Regions from separate parts of the Stenotrophomonas sp. Steno-Z1 genome, predicted to be linked through region 3. Evidence: predicted binding sites of a transcription regulator. Region 3 holds the regulator's gene; each other region holds the start of a gene.

The links. Region 3 encodes FliA, which starts transcription of late flagellar genes. Its sites were predicted from a motif close to TAAAGTTTNNCNNNCNNNGGCCGATAA; they were not measured.
Region 1: the regulator FliA is predicted to act here: its motif matches at 2,663-2,689, upstream of AC06FD_RS06620 (chemotaxis protein).
Region 2: the regulator FliA is predicted to act here: its motif matches at 2,387-2,413, upstream of AC06FD_RS13910 (GGDEF domain-containing protein).

The regions. Positions count from the first base shown of each region.
Region 1 is NZ_JBWJPB010000001.1:1,488,848-1,495,766, forward strand. It holds gene AC06FD_RS06600 (ATP-binding protein) at 1-1,016, opposite strand, end outside; gene AC06FD_RS06605 (flagellar protein FlgN) at 1,194-1,532, opposite strand; gene flgM (flagellar biosynthesis anti-sigma factor FlgM) at 1,529-1,831, opposite strand; gene flgA (flagellar basal body P-ring formation chaperone FlgA) at 1,941-2,591, opposite strand; gene AC06FD_RS06620 (chemotaxis protein) at 2,697-3,647, shown strand; gene flgB (flagellar basal body rod protein FlgB) at 4,381-4,776, shown strand; gene flgC (flagellar basal body rod protein FlgC) at 4,780-5,187, shown strand; gene AC06FD_RS06635 (flagellar hook capping FlgD N-terminal domain-containing protein) at 5,214-5,897, shown strand; gene flgE (flagellar hook protein FlgE) at 5,930-6,919, shown strand, end outside.
Region 2 is NZ_JBWJPB010000004.1:340,090-347,008, forward strand. It holds gene AC06FD_RS13895 (SH3 domain-containing protein) at 1-52, shown strand, start outside; gene AC06FD_RS13900 (dihydrolipoamide acetyltransferase family protein) at 49-1,443, shown strand; gene AC06FD_RS13905 (NAD(P)H-binding protein) at 1,691-2,323, opposite strand; gene AC06FD_RS13910 (GGDEF domain-containing protein) at 2,474-4,036, shown strand; gene AC06FD_RS13915 (RNA polymerase sigma factor) at 4,085-4,603, shown strand; gene AC06FD_RS13920 (hypothetical protein) at 4,614-5,276, shown strand; gene AC06FD_RS13925 (DUF808 domain-containing protein) at 5,364-6,302, opposite strand; gene AC06FD_RS13930 (ABC1 kinase family protein) at 6,484-6,919, shown strand, end outside.
Region 3 is NZ_JBWJPB010000007.1:26,409-33,327, forward strand. It holds gene flhF (flagellar biosynthesis protein FlhF) at 1-665, shown strand, start outside; gene AC06FD_RS16155 (MinD/ParA family ATP-binding protein) at 652-1,539, shown strand; gene AC06FD_RS16160 (RNA polymerase sigma factor FliA) at 1,536-2,282, shown strand; gene cheY (chemotaxis response regulator CheY) at 2,299-2,691, shown strand; gene AC06FD_RS16170 (protein phosphatase CheZ) at 2,691-3,305, shown strand; gene AC06FD_RS16175 (chemotaxis protein CheA) at 3,310-5,145, shown strand; gene AC06FD_RS16180 (flagellar motor protein) at 5,235-5,975, shown strand; gene motD (flagellar motor protein MotD) at 5,977-6,919, shown strand, end outside.

The sequences.
Region 1 (6,919 bases), on a different contig from region 3:
GTGCCGCTGCCGACCGGCTTGGTGGTGAAGAACGGGTCGAAGATGCGCTGGCGCAGGTCGGGCGAGATGCCGCCGCCGGTGTCTTCGAACTCCACCCACACGTGGTCGCCATCCACACCGGTGCGCACGGTGATCGTGCCGCGCTCGGCGATGGCGTGGCCGGCATTGAGCAGCAGGTTCATGTAGACCTGGTTGAGCTCTGACGGCAGGCATTCCACCAGCGGCAGCTGGCCGAATTCGCGCTGCAGGGTGACCTTGTACTTGAGCTCGTTCCAGATGATGTTGATGGTCGATTCGAGCCCGGAATGCAGGTCGACCAGCTTCCAGGACTCATCGCGGCCGGAATAGGAGAAGTCCTTGAGGTCGCGCACGATCCGGGTGACCCGCTCGATGCCTTCGCGCGACTCGGCCATCAGCTGCGGCAGGTCGCGGCTGATGAAATCGATGTCGAAGCGGTTGCGGATGTCGTCGATCTCCGGGATCAGCGCCTTCGGATCGGGGGCGCGCAGGGCGCGTTCGTAGGCCTCGATCACGGTGAACAGGCTGCGGAGGTATTCCTGCAGGCTGCCCAGGTTGGAGTGCACGTAGCCGATGGGGTTGTTGATCTCGTGCGCCACGCCGGCGGCAAGTTGGCCGATGGAGGCCATTTTCTCGGACTGCAGCAGCTTCTCCTGGGTGCCGTTGAGGCGCAGGTAGGCCTGGCGCAGCTCGGCATGGCGCTGCTGCAGCTCGCGTTCGTAGTCTTCCTGGCCTTCGATGCGGCGGAACAGGGCCAGGTAATGGCGCTGGCCGGCTTCTTCGTGCTGGTACAGGTGGGCGATGACCATGCGCTCGCCGACCGGCAGGCTGCCGTTCCAGTGGCCATGCAGGCGGGCGTGCTCGAGCGCGTCCGGTGGCAGCAGCTGGTGCAGCCATTGCGCCGCCCCCAGCCCGGCGGCGTTCTCGGCCTGGCCGAGCATCTCGCTGACGGCCGCATTGGCCAGGGCCACGCTGCCATCCTCGCGGAACAGCAGCATGCCTTCGTTGACACGCTCGAACAGGGCGAGCAGGACCGGCTGCGGGGGCAGCGGTGCGGTGACGAGGTTGGAAGAAGCGGTCACGGTCACATCGGGCAGTCGAAACAGGCGCCCAATATACGCGTTGGCCTGCGCGACGGAAGCCCGCGCACGCGTTCGCGGCCCGCGCGGGCCGGATCAGGCGACGGCGAGCGGCCGGCGGGTATGCAGCGTGCTGGACTGGCCCTTGGCGTCGTAGGACGAGGCGTCTTCGCTGCGGCCGAGCTGGCGCAGGGCCCAGTTGACCTCGCGGCGGCGGCGCGACAGCAGCACGCCATTGGCGCGGTTGCGCTCGGCCAGTTCCTGCAGGCGCTCGCCCTGCCCGACCGGCGGCACGGTCTCGAGCGCGCGCAGCGCCTCGAGCTTGGCGCCGGTGGCCCGGATCAGGGCCTGCACGTCATGCTCGACCAATGCCTGGCGTTCGACGTCCAAGGCATCGCTGAGGCGCTGCAATGGCTCGCTCATCGCCAGTTTCATCCCTGCAGCTGCTGGTCCAGCTCGAGCATGCGCGAGGCGATCGCATCGGGATTGATCTTGTAGGTGCCGTTCTGCAGCGACTCACGCACGGCCTGCACGCGGCCGGCGTCGATCGCCGGGGCGCTGCTCAGTTCGCGCTGCAGGGCCTGCAGGCTGGTGGCTTCACCGGTCAGGCGCAGGCTGTCGGCGGCTTCCACCGGACGCGTCGGGGAATCGGCGCTGGCGGCCGGCTTGCTGCCAAGCGCGACACTGCGCAGATGGGCGGTGGCCTGCAGGTTGCCGTCGATTTTCTGGCTCATGGAGTTGTCCTGGAAGTACGGTTCACAAGGGATAACGGCATGGAGACCGCCATCTTTAGGGGATTCTGCGGTTTTTTTGGCACATTCCGCCGCGGGTTCAGCATTGTGCTCAACGCGTCACAAAAACGTCGCCGTTGGCGGCCACGGTGCCCTGGACGATCTTCCGCGAGGACAGATTCTCCACCGACACCCGCTCGTTCTCGCCGGCGTCGGCCATCGCCTTGCCCGCGACCCGCACCTCCACGCCCCCCAACCGCGACACCAGCGCCACGTTGTCGCCACGACGCACGAGGCGCTGGGCGACCAGGTCGTTGGCCGAGAGCAGGCTGCCGGCACTGAGTGTACGCCGGGCCACCCGCCCGACCGCGGCGGCCGGATCGGCCAGCGCGGCGCCGGCGATACGGGCCACGTCACGCTGGGCAGTGGTGATATCGGCGGCGGCCAGCGTTTCTCCAGCGCTGATGCCCCGGTTGAGGATGAGTACGGCCTGGTTGCGGCGCACCTTGACCGGAACGAACAGGCGCCAGCCGCCGGCATCCGGGCAGCTGACTTCCACGGTACTGGTGCCGGTGGGCTGGGCACGCAAGCCCTGGCCGCAGGCCGGCAGGCGCAGCGCGGAATCTAGGGTGGTGTCGCCCTCGGTCCCGGCCGGCAGGGTAGACAGCGCGGCGGCGCGGATGCTGTCCACCGGCTGCCAGCCGCCGGCGGCGGACGCGGGCAGCGTGGCCAGGGCGAACACGGCAAGGATGATCCAACGCATGGCGACTCCACGGGCAAGGCACATGTGCAGCGTCCTGCAAGGGCCGTGCCGGAATCGGCGCGGCGGCGCGCTCAAGTCGGCGGGGCTGGCGCCGATACCACTCCCATGTCACATGACCTGCTCAACCGCATCGACCAGCGTACGCGCCTGGCCGGCCACAATCGTCTGGCCCTGCTGCTGTTCCGGCTCGGCGGACGCCAGCTTTTTGGCGTGAATGTGTTCAAGGTGCAGGAAGTCCTGCGCCGCCCGGACCTGTTCCAGGTGCCCGGGCTGCCCAGCCAGTTCGCCGGCGTGGCCGATGTGCGTGGCCGCTCGGTGCCGGTGCTGGACCTTGGGCTGGCGATCGGCCACCCCGAACGCGAACCGAATGCCGACAAGGCGCCGGGCTACCTGGTGGTGACCGAGTTCAACCGGTCGATCCAGGGCTTCCTGGTGAGCGGGGTGGAACGCATCGTCAACATCGCGGTGGAGGATATCCACCCGCCGCCGGAACTGGGCGCCGAATCGAGCTATCTGACTGCGGTGACGCGGTTCCAGGGCGAGTTGATCCAGGTGATCGACGTGGAAAGCGTGCTGGCCGATATCGCGCAGGTGCGCGGCGAGGCGGTGCTGGACCCGTCCCTGGCGCAGGCGCTGCCCACCGATGGGCCGCAGCTGCAGGTGCTGGTGGTGGACGACTCGCGGGTGGCCCGCCAGCAGATCCGCAGCGTGCTGGACCAGTTGGGGGTGGGGGCGACCCTGCTGTCAGACGGCAAGCAGGCGCTGGACCACCTGCTGCAGATCCATGCCTCGGGCGAGAACCCGGCCGAGCGCTACGCGATGGTGATTTCGGACATCGAGATGCCGGCGATGGACGGTTACACGCTGACGACGGAAATCCGTCGCCACCCGGGCCTGGCGGGGCTGTACGTGCTGCTGCACACCTCGTTGTCGGGCGTGTTCAACAACGCGATGGTCGAGCGGGTGGGCGCCAACGCGTTCGTGGCCAAGTATTCGCCGCACGAGTTGGCCGATTTCGTGCTGGACCGGTTGCGGAAGGTGGCGTTGGCGGCCTGATTGTCCGGGTGGGTAGCGGCGGTTGGCATACCGCTTGCGGGACGGAGTGGATGGGGCGGCGCCCTGGTCATCTTGTGAGCGTTGAGTAGGAGCAGCCGAGCATGGCTCGGCTTTGCCGGTGTCCAGGCGCAGCCGAGCATGGCTCGGCCCTACCGGTGTCCAGGAGCAGCCGAGCATGGCTCGGCTCTACCGGTGTCCAGGCGCAGCCGGGCATGGCTCGGCTCTACCGGTGTCCAGGAGCAGCCGAGCATGGCTCGGCTCTACCCGTGTCCAGGAGCAGCCGAGCATGGCTCGGCTCTACCAGTGTCCAGGAGCAGCCGAGCATGGCTCGGCTCTACCGGTGTCCAGGCGCAGCCGGGCATGGCTCGGCTCTGTCGGTTTATCAAGCCCAGCGCTCCGCTGGGCTTTTTTGTGGGCGCGGCGGTGGTTCAGCCGGGCATGGCCCGGCGCTTCCAACGCGCAGCCGCCAGCAGCTGGGCCGGGGCGCGGAGCCGGGTTCACGGCGTGTCCCGGCAGGGGTTCAGGGCGCTCGGCCGGTGGGTGTGCTTGAACGTTGGGGTTCATGGAGCTTCAGCCGACCAACGGTCGGCTCTACCCCCTCCGCAGGCTGTGGCCTTCCTGTCCGATGGCGCAAGCGTGTCCTGGCGAGGGTCGGTGGCGCCAGGCGTGGCGGCAAATCGCAGACTGGCACAGCCCTTGCACCACTCCCACCATCGTCCCGTGGGAGCGTGCCATGCCCAATCTGATTTCCGACTATCTGGGGGTCCATGCCCAGGCCATGCCGTTGCGCGAGCAGCGGATGAAGCTCATCGCCAGCAACCTGAGCAATGCCGACACCCCCGGCTACAAGGCCCAGGACCTCGACTTCGATGCCGCCCTGCGCAATGCCCAGGGCCTGGACAGCAATGGCCTGATGAAAACCACCAACGAGCAGCACTACGCCATCGGCGGCGGCCTCAACCCCTTCCAGATCACCAAGGAAGGCGTGCAGCCCAGCATCGACGGCAACACCGTCGACCCCGACGCCGAACGGGCCGCCTACGGCCGCGCCGCGCTGGAATACCGCGCCTCGCTCAGCTTCGTCGAATCCAAGGTGCGCTCCATGCTCACCGCCATCACGGGCCAATAAGCCATGAGCAACCTGCCCATTTTCGATATCGCCGGCTCCGCCCTCCAGGCCCAGTCGGTGCGCATGAGCACCATCGCCTCCAACCTCTCCAACGCCGACACCGTCGCCGGTTCGGCGCAGGCCGTCTACAAGCCGCTGGAGCCGATCTTCCAGTCGGTCACCAGCCGCACCGATCCCAACATCACCACCGTCCAGGTCAAGGAAATCAGCCAGAGCGACGCAGCGCCGATCAAGCGCTACGAGCCCGGTCATCCGCTGGCCGACGGCGACGGCTACATCTACCAGCCCGACGTCGACCCGGTCGCGCAGATGGTCAACCTCATCTCCACCTCGCGCAATTACCAGGCCGGCGTGGAAATGCTGACCACCGCCAAGGAACTGGCGCTGGCCACCCTGACCATGGGTCGCTGACCCTCGCCCCCACAGGACATACCGTCATGAGCACCACTTCCGGCGTTGGCCAGAACAGCGATGTGTACACCGCGCTCGGCCTCAATGCGCCCAACAGCGACACCAGCAAGAAGAAGAGCACCCTGGACCAGGCCGATTTCCTGCGCCTGATGACCGAGCAGCTGCAGCACCAGGACCCGCTCAAGCCCATGGACAACACCCAGATGGTGGCGCAGATGGCGCAGCTGTCCCAGGTGCAGGGCATCACCGACCTCAACACCACGGTGCAGGGCTTCCAGGACCAGATGTCCAGCGACCAGATCCTGCGCGGTGCCGCGCTGGTCGGTCACGACGTGCTGGTGCCCTCGACCAAGTGGCAGCTGGAGGCCGAAGGCACGACCAGCGGCATGGTCGCTGCCTCCGGGGCCGGCTACGTCAACGTGGAGATCACCGACGCCAACGGCGTCAAGGTCAACACCATCAGCGTGGAAGCCAAGGCCGCCGGCGAAGTGACCTTCGACTGGGATGGCAAGGATGCCAACGGCAACCGCATGGCGCCGGGCAGCTACACCATCGCCGCCACCTTCACCGACAGCGCCGGTGCCCAGAGCAAGGTCAACACCTACGTTGAAGCGCCCGTGGAAAGCGTCACGGTCGGTTCGGACGGGCTGTACCTCAACCTCAAGGGCCTCGGTACGGCCCCCATCGACTACGTGCTCCGCATCAGCTGAGCCGCCCTACCCCGCACACCAGGAGCAATCCCATGGGCTTCAACATCTCGCTGTCCGGCATCAACGCCGCCAATGCCGACCTGAACGTCACCGCGAACAACATCGCCAACGTCAACACGACCGGCTTCAAGGAATCGCGCGCCGAGTTCGCCGACCTGTTCTCGGCCACCAGCTACGGCCTGTCCAAGAACGCGGTCGGCTCGGGCGTGCGCCTGACCAACGTGGCCCAGCAGTTCTCGCAGGGCAACAACGAACAGACCGGGCGCAGCCTGGACATGGCCATTTCCGGTGAGGGCTTCTTCACCATGACCATGAACGGTGCCCGCGTCTATTCGCGCGCCGGCAACTTCCAGACCGACCAGGCCGGCTACGTGACCAACCCGCAGGGCGCGCGCCTGCAGGTGTTCGCGCCGAACGCCGATGGCACCAGCTTCGACGCCGGCCGCCTGGTCGACCTGCAGCTGCTCACCACCGACAGCCCGCCCAAGCAGACCAGCAAGGTCAACGTGAGCTTCACCCTGCCGGCCGACGCCAAGGTGCCGACGGTGAACGTGTTCGACCCGACCGATTCCAACAGCTACAGCCAGTCCACCGGCGGCATCACCGTCTACGACTCGCTGGGCGTCAGCCACACCCAGACCTCGTACTTCGTCAAGACCGCCAACCCGAACGAATGGCAGGTCTACAACTATGTCGACGGCCAGGCCGCCGGCGGCGTCAGCACGCTGACCTTCAACAACGCCGGCGCGTTGACCGCCCCGACCAACGGCCAGATCACCCTGGCCCCGTTCACCCCCAGCACCGGCGCTGGCCAGCTGGCGCTGACCCTGGACATCAGCGGGTCCACCCAGTACGGCGAGAAGTTCGCCCTGCGCAACACCCAGCAGGACGGCTACGCCGCCGGCAAGCTCAACGAAGTCACCGTGTCCGAAGAAGGCGTGGTCTACGCGCGCTACTCCAATGGCGACGACAAGCCGCTGGGCCAGGTGGCGCTGACCACCTTCAACAACGCGCAGGGCCTG
Region 2 (6,919 bases), on a different contig from region 3:
GGGTTGGCTGCCGGCCCGCGATCTCGAACTGCTGGAAGAGAACTGCACATGAGTGAGAACAAGAATTTCCACCTGCCCGACCTCGGCGAAGGCCTCCCCGATGCAACCATCGTGGAATGGTTCGTCAAGGTCGGCGACGTGATCGAGCTTGATGCGCCGCTGGTCTCCATGGAGACCGCCAAGGCCGTGGTTGAAGTGCCTTCCCCGTTCTCGGGCAAGGTGCTGAAGCTGGCCGGTGGCGAGGGCGACATCATCCCGACCGGCAGCGTGCTGGCCCAGTTCGAACTGGACCCGAACCTGCCGCAGCGCGCCGATGGCCAGGATACCGGCCACAGCCACGGCCACGCCGCCCCGGCCCCCACCCCGAGCACCGGCCAACCTGCGGCCGCGCACCCGGACAAGGTGGTCGCCTCCGATGACGGTGGCGAGATCGCCAAGCCCGCCGCCGAGCGCGATGACGCCGGCACCGTGGTCGGCGCGATGCAGAGCTCCAACGCCGTGCACGCCGAGCAGGCGGTTGCGGTCGGCGGGGTCAAGGCCGTGCCGGCCGTGCGTGCCACCGCGCGCAAGCTCGGCGTGGACCTCAGCCGCGTGCGTGCCACCGGCGCCGACGGCGCGGTGACCATGGCCGACGTCAAGCAGGCCGCCGCCGATGGCAGCGCGAAGATCGGTGCCGCCCCCGCGCAGGCCGCCGTTGCCGCACCCGTGGCCGCAGCGGCAGCGGCTACCCGCCCGTCCGAATCGCGTACGCCGCTGTCGGCGGCCGGCCGCCCGATGCGCACGCAGCCGCCGGGCGTGGTCGCCAAGGGCCAGCCGGAACCGCTCAAGGGCGTGCGCCGCAACATGGCCCGAGTCATGGCCGACGCGCACAGCAAGGTCGTACCGACCACGCTGAACGACGACGCCGACATCCACGCCTGGGTGCCCGGCAACGACGTCACCGCGCGCCTGGTGCGCTCGATCGTGGTGGCCTGCCAGAAAGTGCCCGCCTTGAATGCCTGGTTCGACGGCGACGCGCTCACCCGCACGCTGCACAACCAGGTGGACATCGGCATCGCGGTGGACACCGACGATGGCCTGTTCGTGCCCGCCCTGCGCAATGCCGACATGCTCGACGCGCGCGGCATCCGCGAAGGCGTGAACCGCCTGCGCGAACAGGTGGAATCGCGCTCGATCGCCGCTTCCGAGCTGAGCGGCTACACCATTTCGCTGTCCAACTTCGGCATGTTCGCCGGCCGCTACGCGACCCCGGTGGTGGTGCCGCCGTGCGTGGCCATCGTCGGTGCCGGTCGCGCCCGCCACCAGATGACCCCGGTGATGGGCGGCGTGGAAGCGCACAAGGTCATCCCGCTGTCGGTCACCTTCGACCATCGCGCCGCCACCGGCGGCGAAGCGGCGCGCTTCCTGCGCGCGATGATGGATGACCTGGCGCTGGCCAGCTGATGTGGTAACTGCCGACCACGGGTCGGCAGGCAATGAGGAAGACGACAACGGCCACCGCACGGTGGCCGTTGTCGTTTGCGGACCATGGGCCGCGCTCTCGCGATGCGGCCGCAGCGATCACCGGCAACGGCGGTCGATGGGATCCAACCACCCGGCGGGGTGCTTCGACGGCAGGGTCGGATCCCCATCCACCGCCCGTGACCCTCCGTCGCCCGGTAATGCGCGGAACTAAAACGGCGAGGGCGGATCAGGCCAACTGCGACGAATCGATCACCTGCACGCCCGGACGCGGCTCCAACGCCGCCTCCAGCATCGCCGCGACGATGTTTCCGGCCGGATTGATCCGCCACGCGCGCGGCAGCACGGGGCCGAGCGCGCCCAGTACCACGCCGGCCAGGTGTTCGCCCGTGCGCCGCTCGGCGCGCTCGCCGCCGATCAGGCCCGGCCGCACCAGGGTCAATGACGGGTAGCCCAGGCCGCGGAGGTCCTGCTCCAGCCGGCCCTTGACCTGGTTGTAGAAGATCCGCGACTGCGCATTGGCGCCCATTGCCGAGTTCAGCACGAACGCCTGCGCGCCGTGCGCCTGGGCCAGGGTGGCCACCTGCAAGGGATAGTCGTGGTCGATCCGGGCAAACATCTCGCGGCTGCCGGCCTGCTTGATCGTACTGCCCAGCGCGCAGACCACCGCATCCACCGCCCACCAGTCGGCGTCCACCGGCAGCGCGGCAAAGTCCACCACCGGGTTGAGCAGGACCGGATCGGCCACGGCCAGCGGCCGTCGGGTCGGGGCCACCACCGCGTCGCAGCGGGCATCGTCGAGCAGCTGCTGCAGCACCTGCCCGCCTACCAGGCCGGTCGCGCCTACCAGCATCACCTTCATCGCACGCTCCTGCCGTCAGATTGCCTACCATCGTGGCATACCGGCCGTGGCGGGAGGGCGCGTTCAAGCCTGCCTGCGCCGCGCCGATACTGTTCCAACCTCCCTACCGCCCCGGCGACCGACGCCGGTCATCCGCCAAGGACCTGCCGCATGACCGACCCGCACGACGCTCCTCCCAGCCCCGGCACCGCCGTGGGCCGGCTGCTGTCGCGGCGCCAGGCCGATACCCGCGTAATCGATGCGGCGAGCGCGCAGGCGCCCGGCCCCAAGGGCGGCACCAGCGCCATGCTGCAGCGCCTGTTCGCCGGCATCGACAGCCCCGAGCCGCTGCTGGCCGCCTTCGCCAATGGCATGTCCACCCTGCCCGGCGAACTCGGCGACATGGGCCTGCGCCTGCAGTCGGCCCAGCGCAGCGCCGACTGGGTGAGCTACGGCCGGGCCATGCGCCAGCTGATCGACAAGTACATCCGCACCATCGAGCAGGACAGCCCCGACGGCCAGCCCGACAGCGTGCGCCTGCGCGAGCTGCTGCGGCATACCCTCGGGGTGACCGTGGCCAGCCTGCTGCAGAACATGCCCGAGCTGAAGGACGAGCCGGTGCAGATCGCCGCCGAGCTGCGCCATTGGCATCCCGGCCAGCCGCTGCAGCCGCTGGAACTGCGCCTGCGCGAGCTGACCCACCAGATCGGCGTGCGCAGCGATGGCTGGCAGGAACAGCAGGAGCTGCTGTTGAGCCTGTTCGACCTGCTGCTGGACAACATCGGCGAGCTGCTCGACGACAGCAGCTGGCTGCACGGCCAGGTGCATGCGGTGCGCGAACTGATCGGCGGGCCGCTGGACCGCGAGTCGGTCGAGCAGGCGCGGATCAACCTGCGTGAAGTGATCTACAAGCAGGGCCTGCTCAAGCAGGGCATCAGCGAATCCAAGGCGGCGATGAAGCACCTGATGGGCGGCTTCATCGAACGCCTGGACGGCATGGCGGTCAGCACCGGCGAATACCACGACCGGATCAGCAGCTACGCGTTGGCGCTGCGCGAAGCGCGCAGCATCGCCGACCTCAACCAGCTGCTGCAGGACGTGCTGCAGGACACCACCCGTGTGCAGGAACAGGCACTGCAGGCGCGTGATCACCTGGGCAATGCCCGCCGCGACGTGGAACAGGCCGAGGCCCGCATCGCCGAGCTGGAGCAGGAACTGCGCGACGTCTCCGGGCTGGTCCGGACCGATCCCCTGACCGGCGCACTGAACCGGCGCGGGTTCGACGAACTGGTCGAACGCGAGCTGGCCCGGGCCGGCCGCCACGCACACCCGCTGGCGCTGGCCCTGATCGACCTGGATGACTTCCACCAGACCAATGCCGCGCACGGCCATGCCGGCGGCGACGCAGTGCTGCGCCACCTGGTCGCGGTGTGCCAGCTGCACCTGCGCAGCACCGATGCGATCGCCCGCCTCGGCGGCGACGAGTTCGTGCTGCTGCTGCCGGAAACCCCCGGCGCGGACAGCATGTCCACCCTGTTGCGCCTGCAGCGCTCGCTGGCCCAGCGCCCGCTGCAGCTGGACGAACAGCGCGTCCCGGTGCATTTCAGCGCCGGCGTGGCGCAGTGGCTGCCGGGCGAAAGCGCCGATGCGCTGCTGCGGCGTGCCGATGCGGCGCTGTATGCAGCCAAGCGGGTCGGCAAGAACCGCGTGCAGGCAGCGGACGCGCCACCATGATCGTCGCCGCGCTGTGATATCTGCCGCGGCGGTGCGAATCATCCCGGTATGCCCATGAAGACCACCGCCGCCGACCCGCGCACCCAGTTCTCCCGCCTGCTCGAGCAGCACCGCGGGATCGTGCTGAAGATCGCGCGCGGCTACTGCGCCCACCAGGAAGACCGGCTCGACCTGATCCAGGAGATCAGCGTGCAGGCCTGGGATGCGTTCGACGGCTTCGACCCGGCCCGCGCACGCTTTTCGACCTGGCTGTACCGGGTGGCCTTGAACGTGGCGATCTCGCAACTGCGCCGCCAGCAGCTGCGCCAGCGCCACCATGCGCCGCTGGACGAGGAGGCGTTGCCGGCCGATGGGGCCGCGCCGGCCGAACAACGGCACGCCCTGCGCCAGCTGGAAGCAGCGATACACGCCCTGCCGCCGCTGGACCGGGCGCTGATGCTGCTGCACCTGGACGACTACGACCACCGCCAGATCGCCGACATCCTCGGCATCAGCAGCGCCAACGTCTCCACCCGCCTGCACCGGCTGCGCCAGCAGCTGCGCGCGCGTTTCGACCCCACCCCCTGAGGACATGCCGATGCAGACCACCGATCCGCTCAAGCAGATGTGGCAGCAGCACGCCACCCGCGGCGATGGCGAGGACGCCGCCGCGCTGGAGGCGTGGCGCCGCCACCGCCAGCACGCCGCGCAGCGCCAGTTGTCCGCCTTCGGGGCGATGCAGGTGATGCGGTTGCTGTTCTGGCTGGCGCTGGCGATCTACTGCGGCAGCATCTGGTGGCCGCGGCCACCGCTGGCGGTCATGCTCAGCGCGATGGCCCTGCATGCCTACTGCGTGGCGGTGATCATCGCCAGCGCGGCACGCTTGCACCTGCGCCGGCAGCTGCATGCCGACCAGCCGGTGCTGGACCAGTCGCGGCAACTGGCGGCGTTGCGCCTGCAGACCGCCGCCGGCGAACTGCTGCTCGGCCTGCCCTGGTGCTGGCTGTGGCTGGCGGTGCCGGTGCTGGTGGCCTGGCAGGCATGGGGCGTGGACCTGTCGGTGTTTGCCACGCGCTGGTTGCTGATCTCGCTGATGGCCGGGGCGGCGCTGATGACCGCCCTGCTGGTCCTCGCGCGGCGCTGGCATCGGCGCGATCCGCAGTCGCCACGCCTGCAGCGCGCCCTCGACGCCTTGTCCGGTCGTCGCCTGGCCCGCGCGCGTGCGGAACTGGATGCAGTGCGCGCCTGGAAGGCCGACTGACCCGCCGCGCGCTTGGATAGCGTCACCGCACAACGGACGTGCGCCGCGACGGCCAGCGCCGCCGCGCCAGGCGCGGCGCCGCCACCCTCAATGCGCCGCTTGCTTACCGCGCAGCTTCTGGATGCCGGTCACCGCGGCCAGCACGATCGCGCCGGCGACCACGCCGACCAGCATGTTGCCCACGGCGTTGACCAGCCAGCCCCAACGGCCTTCGCCACCAAGTTCCAGCACCAGGTGGTGCAGGGCCGGCACGTTGTGCACCAGGATGCCGCCACCCACCAGGAACATCGCCGCCGTGCCGGCCACCGACAGGAATTTCATCAGCCACGGCGCGGTCACCAGCAGCCCACGGCCGATCGCCGCCAGCGCCGCACCCTTGCGCGACAGGTACAGGCCGACGTCGTCCAGCTTCACGATACCGGCCACCAGGCCGTACACGAACACCGTCATCGCCAGGGCGATGATCACCAGCGCGGTGACCTGGTTGAGGAACGGCGACGCGGACACCACGCCGAGTGACAGCACGATGATCTCGGCCGAGAGGATGAAGTCGGTACGCACCGCGCCCTTCACCTTGTCCTTCTCCCACGCGACCATGTCCACCTTTTCATCGGCCAGCGCCTTGAGCCGCGCGGCCTTCTGCTGGGCATCTTCTTCCTGCGAATGCAGGAAGCGGTGCGCCAGCTTCTCCACGCCTTCGTAGCAGAGGAACGCGCCGCCGATCATCATCAGCGGCACCACGATCGGCACCGGGTAGCCCTTGCCGCGCAGCCAGGCCTCCAGCGCGCTGATCGCCAGCGCGGCCGGCACCAGGATCGCCTTGTTGACCAGCGAGCCCTTGGCCACCGCCCAGACCACCGGCAGTTCGCGGTTGGCGTTGACCCCGGTCACCTGCTGCGCGTTCAGCGCCAGGTCGTCGCCGAGCACGCCGGCGGTCTTCTTGGCCGCGACCTTGGTCAGGACCGACACATCGTCCAACAGCGCGGCAATGTCATCGAGCAACGCAAACAGGCTGGCACCGGCCATGGCAATCCAATAGATCAAGCGGGAGCGTGGATTCTGCCCGATCCGGGGTGTGGGGCGGTAGCGGCCGGCGGATTCACCGGCCCACCACCCCCTCCCGGCGACACTGCCGGTGATCCCTTTGCTGGAGCCCTGCTTGAATACCACGCCTGTCGCCCCCGGTACGCCGTCGCTGGTCAAGGGCATGAACCGCCGCAGCCAGATCCTGCGCCTGCTGCTGCGGTACCGCCATTCGGGGGTGTTTTCGGGTATGAACCTGGATGCGCGGGCGATGCAGGACCTGCCGCCGGAGGGCAACCCGGAGCAGTTCGTCACCGACCTGGAATCGCTGGGCCCCACCTTCGTCAAGCTCGGCCAGATGCTCTCCACCCGCCCGGACATGGTGCCGGTGGAGTTCGCCACGGCGCTGGAGCGGATGCAGGAGAAGGTCGCGCCGATCCCGGTCGAGCGCATCTCCACCATCATCGAACAGGAACTGGGGGCACCGGTCTCCAAGCTGTTCGCCAGCTTCGACCCGGTGCCGCTGGGCTGCGCCTCGATCGCCCAGGTGCACCGCGCCCAGCTGCATGACGGCCGCGAGGTGGCGGTCAAGGTGCAGAAACCGGAGGTGGCCGCCCAGC
Region 3 (6,919 bases):
TGCCGATCGCCCCGGTCGACCCGCTGGAATCGGGCGGCATCATCGCCCTGGTCGGCCCGACCGGCGCCGGCAAGACCACCACCATCGCCAAGCTGGCCTCGCGCTTCGCCGAGAAGCACGCCGCCCGCGACGTGGCCCTGGTCACCACCGACACCGGCCGCATCGGCGCCCGCGAGCAGCTCTACGGCTTTGGCCGCCAGCTCGGCATCGCGGTGCACGAGGCCAACAGCGGCAGCGACCTCAACCAGCTGCTGGAGCGCCTGCAGGACTACAAGCTGGTGCTGATCGACACCGCCGGGCTGGGCCCGCGCGACCGCGCCCTGGCTGCCCAGCTGCACTGGCTGCGCGCCGCCCAGCAGATCCGCACCCTGCTGGTGCTGCCGGCCAACACCAGCTTTGGCGACATGGACGAAGTGGTCCGCCGCTTCAGCGCCGCCAACCCGCAGGGCGTGGTGCTGAGCAAGCTGGACGAAACCGGCCGCTTCGGTACCGCCCTGTCGGTGGCCGTGGACCACCGCCTGCCGATCACCTGGGTCACCGATGGCCAGGACGTTCCCGAAGACCTGCACCGGGCCAGTGCGGCCAATCTTGTACTTCGCCTTGAAGATTTGCGCCGCGCGGCCGATATGCCCTGCAACCCGGAGTTGAACCATGCCGTCGCGTGAGTATGCCAAGCTGACCAAGACCTTCCCGCTGTCGGCCACCCGCAGCCAGCCGCTGGGCCCTGTGCGCACCATCGCCGTCACCGGCGGCAAGGGCGGCGTGGGCAAGACCAACGTGTCGGCCAACCTGGCCGTGGCGCTCGCCGACATGGGCAAGCGCACGCTGCTGCTGGACGCCGATCTCGGGCTGGCCAACATCGACGTGATCCTGGGCCTGCAGCCCAAGGTGACCCTGGCCGACCTGGTAGCCGGGCGCTGCACCCTGGAAGAAGTGATCCTCGAAGGCCCGGGCGGCGTGCTGGTGGTGCCGGCCGCGTCCGGCCGCCGCCACATGGCCGAGCTGCAGCCGGCCGAGCACGTGGGCCTGGTCAACGTGTTCTCCGAACTGGAGCGTGAGCTGGACTTCATGGTGGTGGACACCGCCGCCGGCATCACCGACGGCGTGCTGACCTTCTGCCAGGCCGCGCAGGACACCGTGGTAGTGGTCTGCGACGAGCCGGCCTCGATCACCGACGCCTACGCGCTGATCAAGGTGCTCTCGCGCGAGCGCGGCGTGGACCGTATCCAGGTGGTGGCCAACATGGTCCGCGACCCCAACGAAGGCCGCGTGCTCTACGAAAAGCTGACCCGGGTCTGCGAGAAGTTCCTCGCTGATGTCTCGCTCAACTACCTGGGCTGCGTGCCGCAGGACGACTGGCTGCGCCTGTCGGTGCAGCGCCAGCAGCCGGTGGTCAAGGCCTACCCGTCCAGCCCGGCCGCGCAGGCGATCACCGAGATCGCCCGCCGCACCGCCCGCTGGCAGGCACCGACCGAGCCGCGAGGCGGGGTCGAATTCTTCCTGGAACGCATCCTCAAGCAACGCGGGGTGACCGCATGAAAGGCGCCGCACAATACAAAGAGGTGCAACGCACGGCCGCCAACGAGTGCATCGCACAGCACTCCGACCTGGTCCGGCGGATCGCCCACCACCTGGCCGCCCGGTTGCCGGCGAGCGTGGAAGTGGATGACCTGATCCAGGCCGGCATGATGGGCCTGATCGAGGCCTCGCGCAGCTACGACGCCGACCAGGGCGCCTCGTTCGAAACCTATGCCTCGATCCGCATCCGCGGCTCGATGATCGACGAGATCCGCCGCGGCGACTGGGTGCCGCGTTCGGTGCACCGCCGCGCCCGCGACGCCGCCTCCACCATCCGCCGCCTGGAGCAGAGCACCGGCCGTGCCGCCAGCGCCACCGAAGTGGCCGCGGCGATGGACATGCCCCTGCCGGACTACCTGCGGCTGATGGAAGACGCCGCGCGCGGCCAGGTGCTGAGCCTGGAGTCGCGGATCGAAGACCAGGGCGAGCTGGATACCGTCGCCCAGGGTGGTCCGACCCCGCAGCAGGTGCTTGAGCGCGGCGAATTCGGCCGCGAGCTGGGCAATGCGATCGGGCTGCTCCCCGAGCGCGAGCAGCTGGTGCTGTCGCTGTACTACGAGCAGGAACTGAATCTGAAGGAGATCGGCGCGGTACTCGGTGTCAGCGAGTCGCGCGTCTGCCAGATCCACGGCCAGGCGGTCCTGCGCCTGCGTGGCCGACTGAAGATCTTCGAGGCGGCCGACGCCGGCCTCGAGAACCATTGATACCGAGGAAAGTGCTTTGAACAAGAACATGCGTATCCTGATCGTCGACGATTTCTCGACCATGCGTCGTATCGTCAAGAACCTGCTGGGCGATCTGGGCTTCACCAATACGGCCGAAGCCGAGGACGGGCATGCCGCGCTGTCTCTGTTGCAGAGCCAGTCGTTCGATTTCGTGGTCACCGACTGGAACATGCCGGTGATGACCGGGATCGACCTGCTCAAGGCGATCCGCGCCGACGCCAAGCTGAAGACGTTGCCGGTGCTGATGGTGACCGCCGAAGCCAAGCGCGAGCAGATCATCGAAGCGGCCCAGTCCGGCGTCAACGGCTACATCATCAAGCCGTTCACCGCCCAGACCCTGGAAGAAAAGCTCGGCAAGATCTTCGAACGCCTGGCGGCGAGCGCCTGATGGAAACCCTCCGCGACAAATCGGCGCTGGTGCAGCGCCTGCAGGATGCCCTGGCCGCGCTGGAAAGCGGCGACGAAGCCGGCTGGCGGCGGGAAATCGACGCGCTGGCCGCGTTGCGTACCCAGCCGATGATGGCCGGGCTGAACCGGCTCGCCCGCGAGTTGGGCCAGGCGTTGGGCGAACTGCCCAGCCTGCCCAGCGAGGCCGGCGAACTGGACGATGCCTGCGCACGCCTGGACCACGTGGTGGCGATGACCGAGCAGGCCACCCACCGCACCCTGGACCTGGCCGAGGAATGCCGCACGCTCACCGAGCAGCTGCGCGCCAATGGCTTGACGGCCGACCAGGACCAGCAGCTGGACCGGATCCGCCACAACCTCACCGAGATCGCGCTCACCCAGAGCTACCAGGACCTGACCGGGCAGATCATCCGCCGCGTGGTGGGCATCGTGCGCCGCGTGCACGAGGGCTTCGGCGCGCTCGGCCTGCCGCCGCAGGACGACAGCGCGCACAAGCGCGACAACGGCCTGGCCGGCCCGGCCGTGAACGGTCTGGATCGCCACCAGGTGTCACAGGTCGACGCTGACGACCTGCTTTCCGATTTGGGGCTGTAACACCATGAGCGCTGTTCCAGACGATATTGCCGCCGATTTCATCCTCGAGGCCCAGGAAATCCTGGATCGCCTCGGCGAACAGCTGGTGTCGCTGGAGCAGTCGCCCCAGGACAGCGACCAGCTCAACGCGGTGTTCCGCGGCTTCCACACCCTCAAGGGCGGTGCCGGGTTCCTCGGCATCCAGGCGATGGTCGAACTGTGCCACGCCGCCGAGGAAACCCTGGGCATGGCGCGGTCGGGCAAGGCGGTGCTGCAGGCCCATCACTTCGATGCGGCCCAGCAATCGCTGGACTACCTGCAGTCGATGCTCGATTCGGTCTCGGCCGGCACCGAGCCCGGCTATGCCCCGCCGGAGCTGATCGCGCAGTTCGACGTCAACGGGCCGGCCACGCCGGCGCCGGTGGCCGCCGCTGCGGCGGCACCGACCAGCGGCGAGTTGATCACCGACGACGAGTTCGAGGCTTTGCTCGACACGTTGCACGGTGGCGCCGCGCCCACCGCCGTGGCGCCGGCGAACAAGGCCAATGACGGCCTGATCGGCGAAGACGAATTCGAGGCCCTGCTGGACCAGCTGCACGGCGGCGCCGCCCCGGGCGCCAAGGCCGTGGCCGCCGCACCGACCCCGCGCGCACCCGCCGCCGCCCCGGCCCTGCCGGCCAAGCCGGCGGCCAACAAGCCGGTGGCCGAAGCCGAGCACACCGTGCGCGTGGACACCAAGCGCCTGGACGCCATCGTCAACCTGATCGGCGAACTGGTGCTCTCGCGCAACCGCCTCAAGACCCTGCGCGCGCGCCTGCACGACGAAGAACTCGACCGCGCCGTGTCCACCCTGGACATCGCCACCGCGCGCCTGCAGTCGGCGGTGATGCGCACCCGCATGCAACCGGTGGGCAAGGTGTTCTCGCGCTTCCCGAAGGTCGCCCGCGACGTCGCCCGCAACCTGAAGAAGGAAGTCGAGCTGGAGCTGGTCGGCGCGGAAACCGAACTGGACCGCAACCTGGTCGAAGCGCTCGCCGACCCGCTGGTGCACCTGGTCCGCAACGCCATCGACCATGGCATCGAGACCCCGGAGCTGCGCGAAGCCCAGGGCAAGCTGCGCAGCGGCCACGTGCGCCTGTCGGCGCAGCAGGAAGGCGACTACGTCAGCATCGAAGTGCAGGATGACGGCGCCGGCATCGATCCGGAACGGCTGCGCCAGAAGGCGCGCGAGAAGGGCCTGATCGATCCCGAAGCCGCTGCCCGCCTGAGCAGCGAGGAATGCCTGCACCTGGTGTTCCTGCCCGGCTTCTCGACCAAGCAGGAAGTGACCGATATTTCCGGCCGTGGCGTCGGCATGGACGTGGTGCAGTCGCGCATCCGCGAACTCAGCGGCCAGATCCAGATCCAATCCGAACTGGGCCGCGGCAGCCGCTTCATGATCCGCGTCCCGCTCACCCTGGCCATCCTGCCCACCCTGCTGGTGCAGGCCGGCGAGGACGTCTACGCCCTGCCACTGGCGCGCGTGATGGAAGTGCTGCACGCGCCCAATACCTCGCTGGGCTGGTTCGACGGCCGCGCCGTGCTGGACCGCAAGTCGCACACCCTGCCGCTGGTGGACCTGCGCCATTGGCTGGCGGTGGAGCCGGCCGCCTCGCCGCTGCTCACCATCGTGGTGCTGCAGGCCGGCGAAGCGCGCTTCGGGCTGGTGGTGGACCAGGTCCGCGGCCGCGAGGAAGTGGTGATCAAGCCACTGCCCAAGGCCCTGCGCGGGCTGCGCGGCTATGCCGGCGCGACCCTGATCGGCGACGGACGGATGTCGCTGATCCTGGACGTGGACGGGCTGCGCACCCCGCACGATTGACCGCCCTGCCCCCTGCAAAAGTGTGACCGCTGCAACACCTGCCGCCGTCGGTGTCTCAAGTCCCATTCACACAAGCCGATAACGGACCCATGGACAGACTCAGCCTCATTGGACTTTTCCTCGCCCTGGCCTCGCTGGTCGGCGGCAGCATCCTCAAGGGGGCCGGCCTGGCGTCGCTGTGGTCGCCGGCGGCATTCGTGATCGTGATCGTGGGCACCATCGCCTCGATCCTGCTGCACACCTCGCCGGCGGTGTTCAAGCACGCCTTCAAGATCGTGCGCTGGGTGATCCTGCCGCCGAGCAGCGACCGCCATGAGCTGATCCGGCAGATCGTCGACTGGAGCAACATCGCCCGTCGCCAGGGCCTGCTGGGCCTGGAAGCGCAGGTGGACGCGCAGAGCGACCCGTTCCTTCGCAAGGGCCTGCAGTTGCTGGTGGACGGCGTCGAGCCGGAAACCATCCGGCACATGATGGAAATCGAACTGAGCAGCCAGGAGCACCAGGACCTGGCCGCGTCCAAGGTGTTCGAGGGCATGGGCATCTACGCCCCGACCCTGGGCATCATCGGCGCCGTGCTCGGCCTGATCGCGGTGATGAAGAACCTCGCCGACCCGAGCAAGCTCGGCCACGGCATCGCCGCCGCCTTCACTGCCACCATCTACGGCATCGCCTCGGCCAACCTGCTGTTCCTGCCGGTGTCGGCCAAGCTCAAGAGCGTGATCCACCACAACAGCCGCGACCGCGAAATGATCATCGAAGGGTTGATCTCCATCGCCCAGGGCGAGAACCCGCGCAACATCGAAACCAACCTGTCCGGATTCCTGCACTGACATGGCCCGCCGCAAGCACCACGAAGAGCATGCCAACCATGAGGCCTGGGCGATCCCCTATGCAGACCTCATGACGCTGCTGCTCGCCTTCTTCGTGGTGATGTACGCCATCTCCTCGCTCAACGAGGGCAAGTACCGGGTCATGGCCGATGCGCTGACCACCGCCTTCGGCGGCGCGCCGCGCACCATCAACCCGGTGCAGGTGGGCAACCAGCAGGTGCAGGGCGGCGGCTGGGACAGCCCGTCGGTGATCAAGGCCGGCAACCGCGTCGGCCCCTCCGCGCCCTCGCCCTCCAACGACCCCACCCTGCTGCCGGCGATGGCCTCGCAGATGCGCATGCCGGTCTCGGTGCGCAACCAGGAACAGCTGCAGCGTGCCGAGCGCCAGCTCAACACCATCGCCGACAAGCTCACCGCCACGCTGGCCCCGCTGATCGAGCGCGGCATGATCACCGTGCGCCGCACCGAGCTGTGGATCGAGGTGGAGATCAACAGCGACATCCTGTTCCCGACCGGCTCGGCCACGCTGGACGTGCACGCGCGCGACACGCTCTCCACGCTGGCCCAGGTCCTGCGCGATGCGCCCAACGGCGTGCGCGTGGAAGGCCACACCGACAACGTCCCGATCGCCACCTCGCTGTTCCCCTCCAACTGGGAACTCTCGGCCGGGCGCGCGGCCAGCGTGGTGCACCTGTTCGCCGACCAGGGCCTGCAGCCGGCGCGGCTGGCCATGGTGGGTTACGGCCAGTTCCGCCCGCGCGAGGACAACGCGACCGCCGAAGGGCGCAACCGCAACCGCCGCGTCATGGTCATCATCCTGGCCGACACCACGCGCGGCGCAGACCCGATCGGGCCGCAGCTCAGCGCGCAGACCGACGCGCCGCCAACCGCCAGGCCGACCACCCCCTCCGTACCCCCCCTCGCCCCGGTGCAGTTGCCACCGG